One region of the Brevibacillus sp. MS2.2 genome, then DNA from elsewhere that is predicted to be linked to it. Evidence: predicted binding sites of a transcription regulator. Region 1 holds the regulator's gene; the other holds the start of a gene.

Region 1 (5,797 bases):
ACTCAGGACGGAAGCTCTTCTTCAGCTCATCCATGACTTTGTCCTTCATATCCTGGTACTTTCTTTCCGAATCGTTGGTCGTGAAGCCGAGCGTCGTATTTTTCTTGATCATGCTGGCTCCGACGTTGGAAGTCATAATGACAACCGTATTGCGGAAATCGACGGTACGTCCCTTCGAGTCTGTCAGACGACCATCATCCAAAACTTGCAAGAGGATGTTGAATACGTCTGGGTGAGCCTTCTCGATTTCGTCCAGCAAAATAACGGAATACGGCTTGCGACGCACTTTTTCGGTCAGTTGACCGCCTTCGTCAAAGCCTACGTAGCCAGGAGGGGCACCTACCAGCCGAGCGGTGGAATGCTTCTCCATGTACTCGGACATATCTACACGAATCATGGCATCCTCGTCACCGAAAAGCGTCTCTGCCACGGCACGAGCCAATTCGGTTTTACCCACACCGGTTGGTCCAAGGAAGATAAACGAGCCGATCGGGCGTTTTGGGTCTTTCAGACCAGCACGGGCACGGCGGATCGCACGCGAGATGGATTTGACTGCTTCATCTTGGCCAATGACGCGATCGTGCAAAATCTCTTCCATCTTCAGCAAGCGCTCTGTTTCTTCTTCCTTCAGCTTCAACACAGGAATACCCGTCCAGCTCGCCACTACTTGTGCGATGTCTTCTGGCGTAACCTCCATGTTTAGCTGACCTTGGCGCTCTTTCCAGTCTTTTTTCGTTTTATCCAGTTCTTCACGCAGTTTTTGCTCCTGATCGCGAAGAGCTGCTGCTTCCTCGAACTCTTGTGATTGTACGGCAGCGTCTTTTTCCTTGCGTACCTCTTCCAGACGTCCCTCCAGCTCTTTGAGGTTTGGTGGAACCGTAAAGGATTGCAAGCGAACCTTGGATGCCGCCTCGTCGACCAAGTCGATGGCCTTGTCAGGCAGGAAGCGTTCCGTAATATAGCGGTCAGACAGTTTTACTGCCTGCTCGATTGCTTCATCGGTAATTTTGACACGATGGTGGGCTTCGTAACGATCACGAAGGCCATGCAGGATACGAATAGCATCCTCCGCTGTCGGTTCATCAACCTGAATCGGTTGGAAACGACGCTCCAGTGCCGCGTCTTTTTCGATGTACTTGCGATATTCATCCAGCGTAGTAGCACCTACGCACTGTAGCTCGCCACGTGCCAGAGCAGGCTTCAAAATGTTGGAGGCATCAATAGCGCCTTCTGCTCCACCTGCACCAATCAGGGTGTGTAGCTCATCAATAAACAGGATGATGTTTCCTGCTTGGCGAATTTCGTCCATGATTTTTTTCAGACGATCTTCGAATTCACCGCGATATTTGGTTCCCGCAACAACGGTTCCCATATCGAGGGTCATGACGCGCTTATCACGGAGGGTCTCCGGAATTTCGTTGTTCACGATTTTTTGGGCAAGACCTTCTGCAATCGCTGTTTTCCCGACGCCAGGCTCCCCAATCAAAACAGGGTTGTTTTTGGTGCGTCTGCTAAGTACTTGGATCACACGCTCGATTTCTTTTTGGCGACCGATGACAGGGTCCAGCCCGCCATCACGAGCGATTGCAGTCAGATCCCTTGCCAAGCCGTCCAGTGTCGGCGTATTTGCCGCTGGGTTCCCTCCAGACGGTTGATGAGATGCCATCATTTCCGAGCTGCCAAGAAGCTGGAGCACCTGTTGACGTGCCTTGTTCAGGCTAACGCCCAAATTGTTCATGATTCTCGCAGCAATGCCTTCTCCTTCACGGATCAAGCCAAGCAGAATATGTTCAGTCCCCACATAGGTATGACCCAGCTTGCGGGCTTCGTCCATCGACAGTTCAATAACCTTTTTGGCGCGAGGTGTATAGTTTGGTGTGTAATTACTACCGGACTGCTCGGTTCCTCGCCCGATTAACGACTCCACTTCGCTCTGGATTTTATCGAGGCCAAGCCCAAGTGATTGCAATGCCTTCGCCGCAATCCCTTCGCCTTCTCGAATGAGTCCCAGCAGCACATGCTCTGTCCCAATATCTTTGTGTCCGAGACGAACCGCCTCTTCCAGGGCAAGCGCCAGTACTTTTTGTGCTCGTTCTGTAAAACGTCCAAACATCATATCGTACACCTCCGTATAACCGTGTTTTTTCTCTATATGGTTAACAATTGCTTGATACCATTACGATTACTCTTGTGATTCTACTACGCGCAGACGTTCGCGGATCAGCCTTGCCCTTCTTTCATCGCGTTGGTCCGGAGTGAGCTTTTGTCCAGCGTGGTGTTGTAAAAACCCTGGCTGTGTCGTGACTAACAGTTCGTTTAGAACCAGCGGAGATACATCCGGAATGATGCCTAGATCAATCCCCAGACGTACATCGGACAGACGCTGAGCCGCCTCCTTGGACTCTACTGTGCGGGCGTACATCAGGATACCATACGATCGAAAAATCCGATCCTCCAGCGAAACCCGAGTATGCTCCAGCAAATAAGTACGTGCCACACGCTCTTGCTCAATAATCTGTCTAGCTACACCGTAGAGATTGGAAAGGATATCCGACTCAGACATCCCCAGTGTGACCTGATTGGATAACTGAAAAAGATTCCCTAGAGCTTCGCTGCCCTCTCCGTAAATTCCTCTAACGACTAGACCAACTTGATTAATTGCCTGTAAAATTCTACTGATCTGCTGCGTCATCACCAGCGCCGGCAAGTGCAGCATCACAGATGCACGAATTCCCGTACCCACATTGGTTGGGCAGCTTGTAAGATATCCTCGTGTTTCGTCGAAAGCGTAGTTCAAGTTTTTCTCAAAAATGTCGTCTATTTTCGTACCTATTTCCCATGCCTCGTTCAAACGAAACCCGGGTAATAGTACCTGTATTCGAATGTGGTCTTCTTCATTAACCATAATGCTGACAGACTCATCTTCACGAAGTAATACGGCACCTTTGCGAGATTCCTCTGCCAGGTGAGGGCTAATCAGATGCTTTTCTACAAGCACCCTTTTTTCTAACGGATTAATTTGGTCCATGTGGATGACCTGAAGCTGATGCCTTTTGCGCATTGCCTCCGAATCGCTTACTTCCGTTACCTTTCTGACGACTTCCTCGCCCTGTGAGTCCGTTGCCAATAACGGAAAGGGGTGCTGGCGCAGGTTACGGGCGATACGCAGCCGTGTACTAATGACAATGTCGGAATCAGGACCTTCTCCTTTCATCCAATTGCTCCACGGGTTTTGCATAAACTGCTTTTGGGACATAACCAGCTAACCTCCCTTGCTACGATTGGGCCATTTTTTGTTCCAATGCTCGAATTCGATCGCGCATTTCTGCTGCCTTCTCGAACTCTTCACTGGCGACATGACTTTGCAGCGCTTGCTTTAGTTGCTCCAGCTCTTTACGGATCTTCAGTTTGCCACCCATCCGCTCTGGTACTTTTCCACTATGCTGTGTGTTTCCATGAATCCGGCGGAAAAGGGGGTCCAGTCGATCACCCAAAAAAGTGTAGCAATCACTACAGCCAAATCGGCCACTTTTACTAAATTGAGAATATGTGAGTCCACATGTTTCGCATTGAAGCGGCTTATTCGTTGCCGTTTCGCGTCCATTCTTTTGCATGGGATCAAATTTTAAAAGTCCTGACAGGAGATTGTTGATGCTGAAGTTGTGAAAGCCGGTAAAGACGTCCCCTTTTTCATGAGCACACTGCTCGCAAATATGGTATTCGGTTTTTTCGCCATTGACGATTTTCGTCAAATGAAGTGTCGCCGGTCGTTTTCCGCATTCCTCACAGTTCATAACATCATACCTCCTTTTACTTCAACAAGATTGCTGCGATCATCTGCTTTAAAATATTTGCCCGCAAACGATCCCGCAATTCAGCTTCTAGCGTTAATACGTTTCGTGAGGTAGCGATTTTCATCAAGGTTGCTTCTCTGATGTTGACTAATCCTTCCTCAAATAGTCTTTCTACGATCGCATTTCCCACGCTCTGACTGATGCTCTCACCAATCAGTTCCTCTGTTAGCAATTCCTGCAAGCGTGCTTTGCTGACAATCTGCACCTTGCGTATGCGAATATACCCGCCGCCCCCGCGCTTACTCTCTACAATGTACCCTTTTTGAACGGTAAAGCGCGTATTGATGACGTAATTGATCTGAGACGGCACACATTGAAAATGGTCGGCAAGCTCACTACGCTGAATCTCGATCGATCCATTGGGACTGTTTGTAATGATGCTTTTCAAGTGATGTTCAATGATGTCCGAGATGTTACGCAAGTCATCGCCTCCTATTCCTCTGTGTATGTTCTTCTGAGGTTACCTATTGACTTTGACTATCTTTGACGTTAATTATAATGGGTTTAGTGCGTGCCCGCAAGTGTCCCTTACACATTCTAGTGTGGGCAAAAGAGGGTCGCTTGAAACTTGGACATGATCAACAAAAAAACCACTCCCTGAGGAATGGTTTATGTTTGTTCTTGTGTATTGGTGTCGATTGCTGGCAAATGATTCAGTAGCTGTGTGAAGCTGGTGATGATGACATCTGCCCCGTCAAGCTCACCTGGTTTGGCAAAACCAAAGTCACATCCAATGGTAAATAAACCGTTTGTCTTGCCTGCTTCCACGTCGGAGTGACGATCCCCTACCATGATGGCCTGCCCGATTTTGTAATCAGACAACAATTTGGCAACCAGATCATTTTTGGAATGTGTGCGGAAACGGCCAGCTGAGTACAGATCGGTCATTAGCGGCTTTAATTCGTATTCCTGGCAAATGGCATCGATGTACTCTTCCTGCCCATTGCTTGCTATAAACAAAGCAAATCCTTTTTCTCGCAGCGTTTCCAAGGTTGATTTTACATTCGGATATAGCTCGGTCACTCTTTCTTTGAGTAACTGGATTTCATTGTCTAGCAAGAAGGCGTCGGCTGAGCGAATAGCTTCCTCACTCGCACCCGGCAGTAATTTGTCCCAGATCTGCTCGATCGTCATTCCCAGTACATTGATCAATTCACGTTCGTCTGGGGTTTCCCCTTGCCATAGCCCTTTTTGACGAAGCTGGTCAAACGTTCGAATAAATGCTGGAGTGGACAGCTTTTCTGTTTGAAGTAACGTGCCATCCATATCAAATAATATGGCGAATGGTACAGTCATGGGTTCCTCCATTTTGTCTGGCTAGGCCGCTATTCTACTTTCCCTGGCAACATATTCATATCATCCATGATGAACTCGGTAATTCTTTGTGCAGCATCTGGCTTCGAGATTTTCTGTCCCATTCTCCGCATATAATCCACCTTGGACGGGCTATGCAATAGTTCATCAATAAAATAAATCAATTGCTCTGACAGATTCGCGTGTACCGCACATCCATTATTGAGCAAAAAGTGGCTGTTCCTCTCTTCCTGTCCAGGCAGAGGGTTGTAAACAATCATGGGTACCCGTTTACTCATTACTTCAGCTGATGTAAGTCCGCCTGATTTGGTGACAATTAAATCAGCCGTTTCCAAGTATTCGTGGAAGTTATTGATGAATTTTAGTGGAACGACTTCATGGCGATACGTACGATTTATCACTTTATTGTACAGCTTATCGTTTGTCCCTGTTAATACAAAGGTTTTCAGCGGAATGTTAATCTCTTCTAGCCCATCTAATACCTTTTCCATCGAGCCGAGACCCAATCCGCCCCCTGACAGAATGATGCTTTTTTGTCCAGGAGCGAGGCCAAGCTTTTGCCGAATCAAATCGGAGTCCAATGGCAAGCTGAATTTTTTCATGATAGGAATGCCCATCGGAATGAATTT
Region 2 (5,797 bases), on a different contig from region 1:
CAGCCCAGCTACCACCTTTTCATTGAAAGTTTGCAAGTACGCAAGCACCCTGTCGTCGGGGTCAAACGCACTGCCCAAGGAATCGATTTAGAAGAGCTGGAGTCTATTTTCCGAAAGGGAGAGATCAAGTTTTTCTATACGATGCCTCGCTATCATAGTCCGCTCGGTACGACGTACAGTCGAAAGGATAAACAGCGTATTGTGGAGCTTGCCCAACAGTATGACGTCTATATCGTAGAAGACGATTACATGGCAGACCTTGAGCATGACAGCAAAGCTGATCCCCTCTTTACCTATGATCGCTTTTCTCGCACCATCTATTTAAAAAGCTATTCCAAAATTATTTTTCCCGGGCTGCGTTTGGGTGTAGCCGTTATACCTGACGCGCTTAAGGATTCCTTCAACCAGCACAAGCGACTCATGGATATCGACAGCTCCATGCTCTCTCAAGCTGCGTTGGAAATTTACCTAAAAAGCGGAATGTTCGAGCGTCACAAGCAAAAAATACGCAGTTCCTATCAACGGCGATCCAACCTGCTAATGGCGTCCTTGAACCATTTTGCGGCGAATGAAGAGAATCTGTTCAGCTTTCAGCCCTTTGCGTATCCGGGGATTCATACGCACATTGTTTTGAACGATTCCACCCCGGTCTCTGCTGTTATCAGCCAGCTCAAAAAACGCTCGATCCTTGTGGATGCTACTGACAAAAATTACTTGATGGGCTTTCCGCAAGAAAATATGTTGAAGCTGAATGTGTCCTATGCCAAGGAAGCAGTGATTGAGCAAGGGATTGAGGTGTTGATGGATGTGTTACGCCGCATGCACCGATAACCTATCCGCCTTACGTCGTAGATAAAATCCGGCGAGAGTGCGTTTTTGGACAACAACGAAATCTCGATAATGGACGTATTGGTTCCAAAATGTTGAGTAACCAGAAAACGATCTACATCGTATTATCAGATACAGAAACATGATTTCCCCCGAGGCTTCGTTGGTATTGTTTCAAAATGCATCGATTGCGGTATATCGTTATATAGTAAGTGAATCCCAATCCAAAAAAATTCGTTCCATAGTCGGCCAGTTTGAAGTAGAATCGCATCTATACACATATAATTTGTTGGGCTTACTCGGTGTGATGCTGAACATTCCAATAAAGCGTAAAAACCTGGTACGATCCGACTCGATTAAGTTGATGACTGGCAGTTAACGATAGAATGACAAAGGAGAAATAGATGTTTCAGAACATTTTAGATTTCTTAATGGAATACGGCTATTTGGGAATGTTCATCCATTCTTTTGCAGACGCAGTCATCTTTCCCGTTCCTGCCTTCTTTCTTCAAGTACCACTCAGCCTCGTTGATCCTTCGCAGGCCTTGTGGATTGCAACGGTAGGCTACATCGCTTGTCTGTTAGGGACACCCGTCGGTTATTTTATTGGTAAAGTACTAGGCAAATCCGTTCTGTACAAAATCCTCAAGAAGGAATGGATTGATTCTGCCACAGCGATGTTCCAAAAGAAAGGCGAAGTCGCGATCTTCATCGGTTCGTTTACCCCCATTCCGTTTAAAGTGTTTACAATCATGTCGGGTTGCTTGAAATTCCCGTTGTGGAAATTGATTGGGTACGCGGCAATTGGACGGGCAGTCAAATTTTACGCAGTCGGATTTTTGTTTTATTTTTACGGCAAAATGGCGGAAAATATGGTCCATAACGTTTCTCTCTATATCTTTCTCACCGTTGTGCCGCTCATCTTGGTCGGGCTATGGGTGAAGAAAATCATCGCCAAGCGCCGCCAAGTGAAAATGGAAAGCGCTGGAGTCAGCAACGGCGTCAATGAGAAAGTCATGAATAAATAAAGACGATCATAAAAAGCAAAGAAACCCCAGATCGGGGTTTCTTTTTTTACGACGGTTATCCTTTTTTCACTCGAATGACATCATCCTCGACATCAATGACCATAGCTGTCACATCGTCTTCTTCCATCACCAAATCTGCAATGCCATCCTCGACATATTGCTGAATCACGCGTCGCAATGGACGTGCCCCAAAGGAAGGGTTGTAGCCCAGCTCAGCCAGCTTTTCTTTTGCGGCATCTGTCACGGTGATCTCCATTCCTTGCTCAAACAGATTGCCCCTCACATCTTGCAGCAGCAGATCGACGATTTTGACCAAATCCTGTTTTTCCAGATGGGCAAAGGAAATGATCGAGTCGAAGCGGTTCAGGAACTCCGGCTTGAAGTACGCCCCGAGAGAATCCAGCACGGTAGCAGGCTCGGGCGCTTTTGCTCCAAAGCCGACAGAGATTTTTCGCTCGCTCACACCTGAATTGCTCGTAGCAATGATGACCGTCTCTTTAAAATTCACCGTACGACCCTGACTGTCTGTCAGACGACCATCCTCCAGAATTTGCAGGAACATGTGCATCACGTCCGGGTGTGCTTTTTCGATCTCATCCAGCAGGATAATGCTGTACGGGTTGCGGCGTACGCGCTCTGTTAGCTGACCTGCTTCTTCATGACCGACGTAGCCAGGAGGAGAACCGATCAATTTGGATACCGAGTGCTTCTCCATGTACTCGCTCATATCGAGGCGGATCATGGAATCACGGGTCCCAAACAGCTCCTCTGCCAATGCTTTGGACAGCTCTGTCTTCCCTACGCCAGTTGGACCGACGAACAGGAAGGAAGCGATCGGTCTGTTTTTCGGTTTCAGACCTGCCCGACTGCGTCGAATCGCCTTCGCTACTTGAGTGACTGCCTCGGATTGACCAATGACTTTTGCTTCCAAATGAGCGGCCAGGTTTTTCATTTTCATCTGCTCATCACTTTGCAGCTTGGTAACCGGAATCCCAGTCTTTTGCTCGATCAAGGCTTGGATGTCCGTGACGTCAACCTGAACGCGTTGCTCCTTGCCCTCGATTTGATCCAGCTTCTCTAAAATACCCGCTTCCTCGTCTCTCAGACGGGCAGCTCGTTCGTATGCTTCTTGCTCCGTCGCTTCCTTTTTCTCCTGATTGATTTGTGCCAGCCGCTCATGCAGCTCTGCCGTATCAACCGCGGAGGATCTCAGGTTCAAGCGAGAGCCCACTTCATCCATGAGATCAATCGCCTTGTCAGGCAAGAATCGATCCTGGATGTAACGATGGGAGTATTCCACGGAGGCACGAATGACATCATCCGAGTAAGCAACTTGATGGAATGCTTCGTATTTCGGACGCAATCCTTTTAAAATCTCGATGGCTTGTTCTACGGTTGGTTCCTTGACCATAACTGGCTGCAGGCGGCGCTCCAGAGCAGCGTCTTTTTCAATCACGCGATACTCTTTTAACGTTGTTGCCCCAACCAGTTGCAACTCACCGCGAGCTAGCGCAGGCTTCAGAATGTTCCCTGCATCCATGGATCCCTCCGCAGAGCCTGCTCCCACCAAGAGATGAATCTCATCCACAAACAGGATGACATTTTTGCGTTTTTGCAGCTCGGCAATCACTTGCTTCATTTTTTCCTCGAACTGTCCGCGAATTCCCGTCCCTGCAACCAGAGAGGCGACATCTAAAATATACACCTGCTTGTTTTTCAGCTTGGTCGGTACTTGCCCTTCCGTAATACGCAGGGCGAGGCCTTCCGCAATCGCCGTCTTCCCGACTCCTGGCTCTCCGATCAGAACTGGATTGTTTTTGTTGCGTCGGTTCAAAATCTCAATGACACGCTCAATTTCCTGTTCGCGTCCAATCACAGGGTCAATCAGTCCGGCACGTGCCGCATCGTTTAGATTACGACCCAGGTCATCGAGGATGCCTCCACCACGCTCTGGTGCTTGTGGCTGCGGTTGGCTGGAAGATTTGCCCGGGTTCATCGAGCCTTGAGCAAAGCCTTGCAGGAACTCATCCAGTCCAGAGAAGGAGGAGAAAGGACTAAAGCCCATGCCCACTCCCATTTTGTTGGTCAGCTTTGTCTGGCAGTCTTTGCACAGATCGTATTTCTGTTGCTGATTTTGTAAGCGTATATGAACAGTCACAGTTGCTTCTCGTTGTTTGCAGATTTCACAATGCATATTCAATCCCCCCAAAAGCGTTGTTTTGGAATTCAGAAGGTCTTCGATTTTTGATCTTTGACCTTTCCTGACCTTCGATGACTTTATTATAGTTTGACCTTCTTTGACTTTCAAGAGGGATTGTATGGTTTTTTACACTTTGCCCTTTCGCAGATAGGGAACGATCGAAAGTAACCCTATACCAGCTAAACAAGCACCTACCCACAATGGTGATACAAGCCCGTAGCCACTGCTGATCCCGATCCCACCTAAGGAAGACCCAATCGCAACACCCAATGTAATAAAGGAAGTATGAACAGTGTTTACCATCGTCCCACTGCCTGCTGTATTCATAACTCGTGCGATCATGGCCGGATTCATCGCTACACCCGTCAATCCAATCAGAACAATGGAAAGCACAGCGATCCATTTATTTTCGGCTCCTACGGCAAACAGAACCAATGCCGCTAAGAGTATGCTTAATCCCGTTACAAGGATTCGCATGGTAAAACGATCAGCAAGTCTGCCAATCACAATATTTCCGATCACCGTCGCGATCCCATAAAAGGCAAGCAAATACGGGATACTCGCATCCGAAAATGCCGTTACATCCGTAAGAATCGGAGTAAAATAACTAAACGCTGCGAAGGTACCGCCAATGATCAGCATACTCGTTGCATACGCGGCCCAAAGATGCGGATTATGAAAACTGCCAAGCTCATCCGCTACGTTTATCTGGTCTTTTTGTGCAGAGGAAGGGAGCAACCATTGAATCAAGATCCCTGATAGCAATACGACAACGGCAACAGCCCAAAAGCTCATTCTCCAGCCGAAAAATTGTGCAATCACGGTTGTCAGAGGAAGTCCGATGACAGTAGCTATCATTAGGCCAGCCAAAACAATCGAAGCGGCCTTTCCCCGTGAATGAGAGGGAACCAGGCTGGCTGAAATACTGACGGAGATGCCAAACGCTGCGGATGAAGCAATACCCGTTAGGATTCGCGCAAGCATCATTGACTCGTAATCCCAAGCCAATGCTCCCAACGATTGGCCAAGGAAGAAGACGGCAACCAAAGAAAGCAGCGCTTGTTTTCGGCGAATGTGCAAGAGAGTTGCTGTTAGGATGGGCCCCCCTATCACCATTGCTCCTGCATACGCTGTAATGAAATACCCGATGGAGGGGATCGTCACATCGAAATCATCGGCAAGCTCATTCATCATCCCAGCCACCATAAATTCAGAAGTCGTCATCGCAAAAATCGCTACCGCTAACAAATAAATCATCGACGGCATGAAGAAACACTCCTCACTTATTATTGTAACACTCGGTACAAAAATCACTCAAAAAAAGAGCGCTTTACGCGCCGAAGATAGATTCCATGGTGCCATTCATGATTTGTTCAGCCAATGCCCGATTTTGTGTGGATGTATTCAACACACGGAAGCCATAGTAACTACTTAAAAATAGGCTAGCCAAATCCACAGCAGATCGTTTTTTGGCGATTTCGCCCGTTCGCAAGCCTTCTTCCATCACTTGTTCCATCGTTTGCTTCAAAAGTTCAACATGTCTGGAGACGATTTCTTCAATCTTGGGATCGTCTTTTGCCCGTTCCAATCCCGCATTGATCAGCAAACATCCCTTTGGATTCGTTGATTCAAAGTCTTCCACCAATGCCCAAGCTAAAAAGTTTTGCAACCGTTCTTTCACGGAACCCGGGCTTTCCAATAATGCCCGCTGTTCTTGAATCCCAGTATCGTGATAGTGTTC

What was found. The regulator CtsR, encoded in region 1, represses protease genes until heat stress. The targets are predictions, from matches to a motif close to ATGGTCAATAAAGGTCAAACA.
Region 2: the regulator CtsR is predicted to act here: its motif matches at 4,105-4,125, upstream of HP568_RS23905 (ATP-dependent Clp protease ATP-binding subunit).

Annotation. Positions count from the first base shown of each region.
Region 1 is NZ_JABSUZ010000060.1:18,443-24,239, forward strand. Features, by position in the region: gene HP568_RS28870 (ATP-dependent Clp protease ATP-binding subunit) at 1-2,116, opposite strand, end outside; gene mcsB (protein-arginine kinase McsB) at 2,183-3,256, opposite strand; gene mcsA (protein-arginine kinase activator protein McsA) at 3,276-3,794, opposite strand; gene HP568_RS28885 (CtsR family transcriptional regulator) at 3,811-4,275, opposite strand; gene HP568_RS28890 (HAD hydrolase-like protein) at 4,464-5,150, opposite strand; gene HP568_RS28895 (UDP-N-acetylglucosamine--LPS N-acetylglucosamine transferase) at 5,180-5,797, opposite strand, start outside.
Region 2 is NZ_JABSUZ010000034.1:45,201-50,997, forward strand. Features, by position in the region: gene HP568_RS23895 (aminotransferase-like domain-containing protein) at 1-831, shown strand, start outside; gene HP568_RS23900 (YqaA family protein) at 1,233-1,856, shown strand; gene HP568_RS23905 (ATP-dependent Clp protease ATP-binding subunit) at 1,912-4,050, opposite strand; gene HP568_RS23910 (MFS transporter) at 4,183-5,322, opposite strand; gene HP568_RS23915 (TetR/AcrR family transcriptional regulator) at 5,387-5,797, opposite strand, start outside.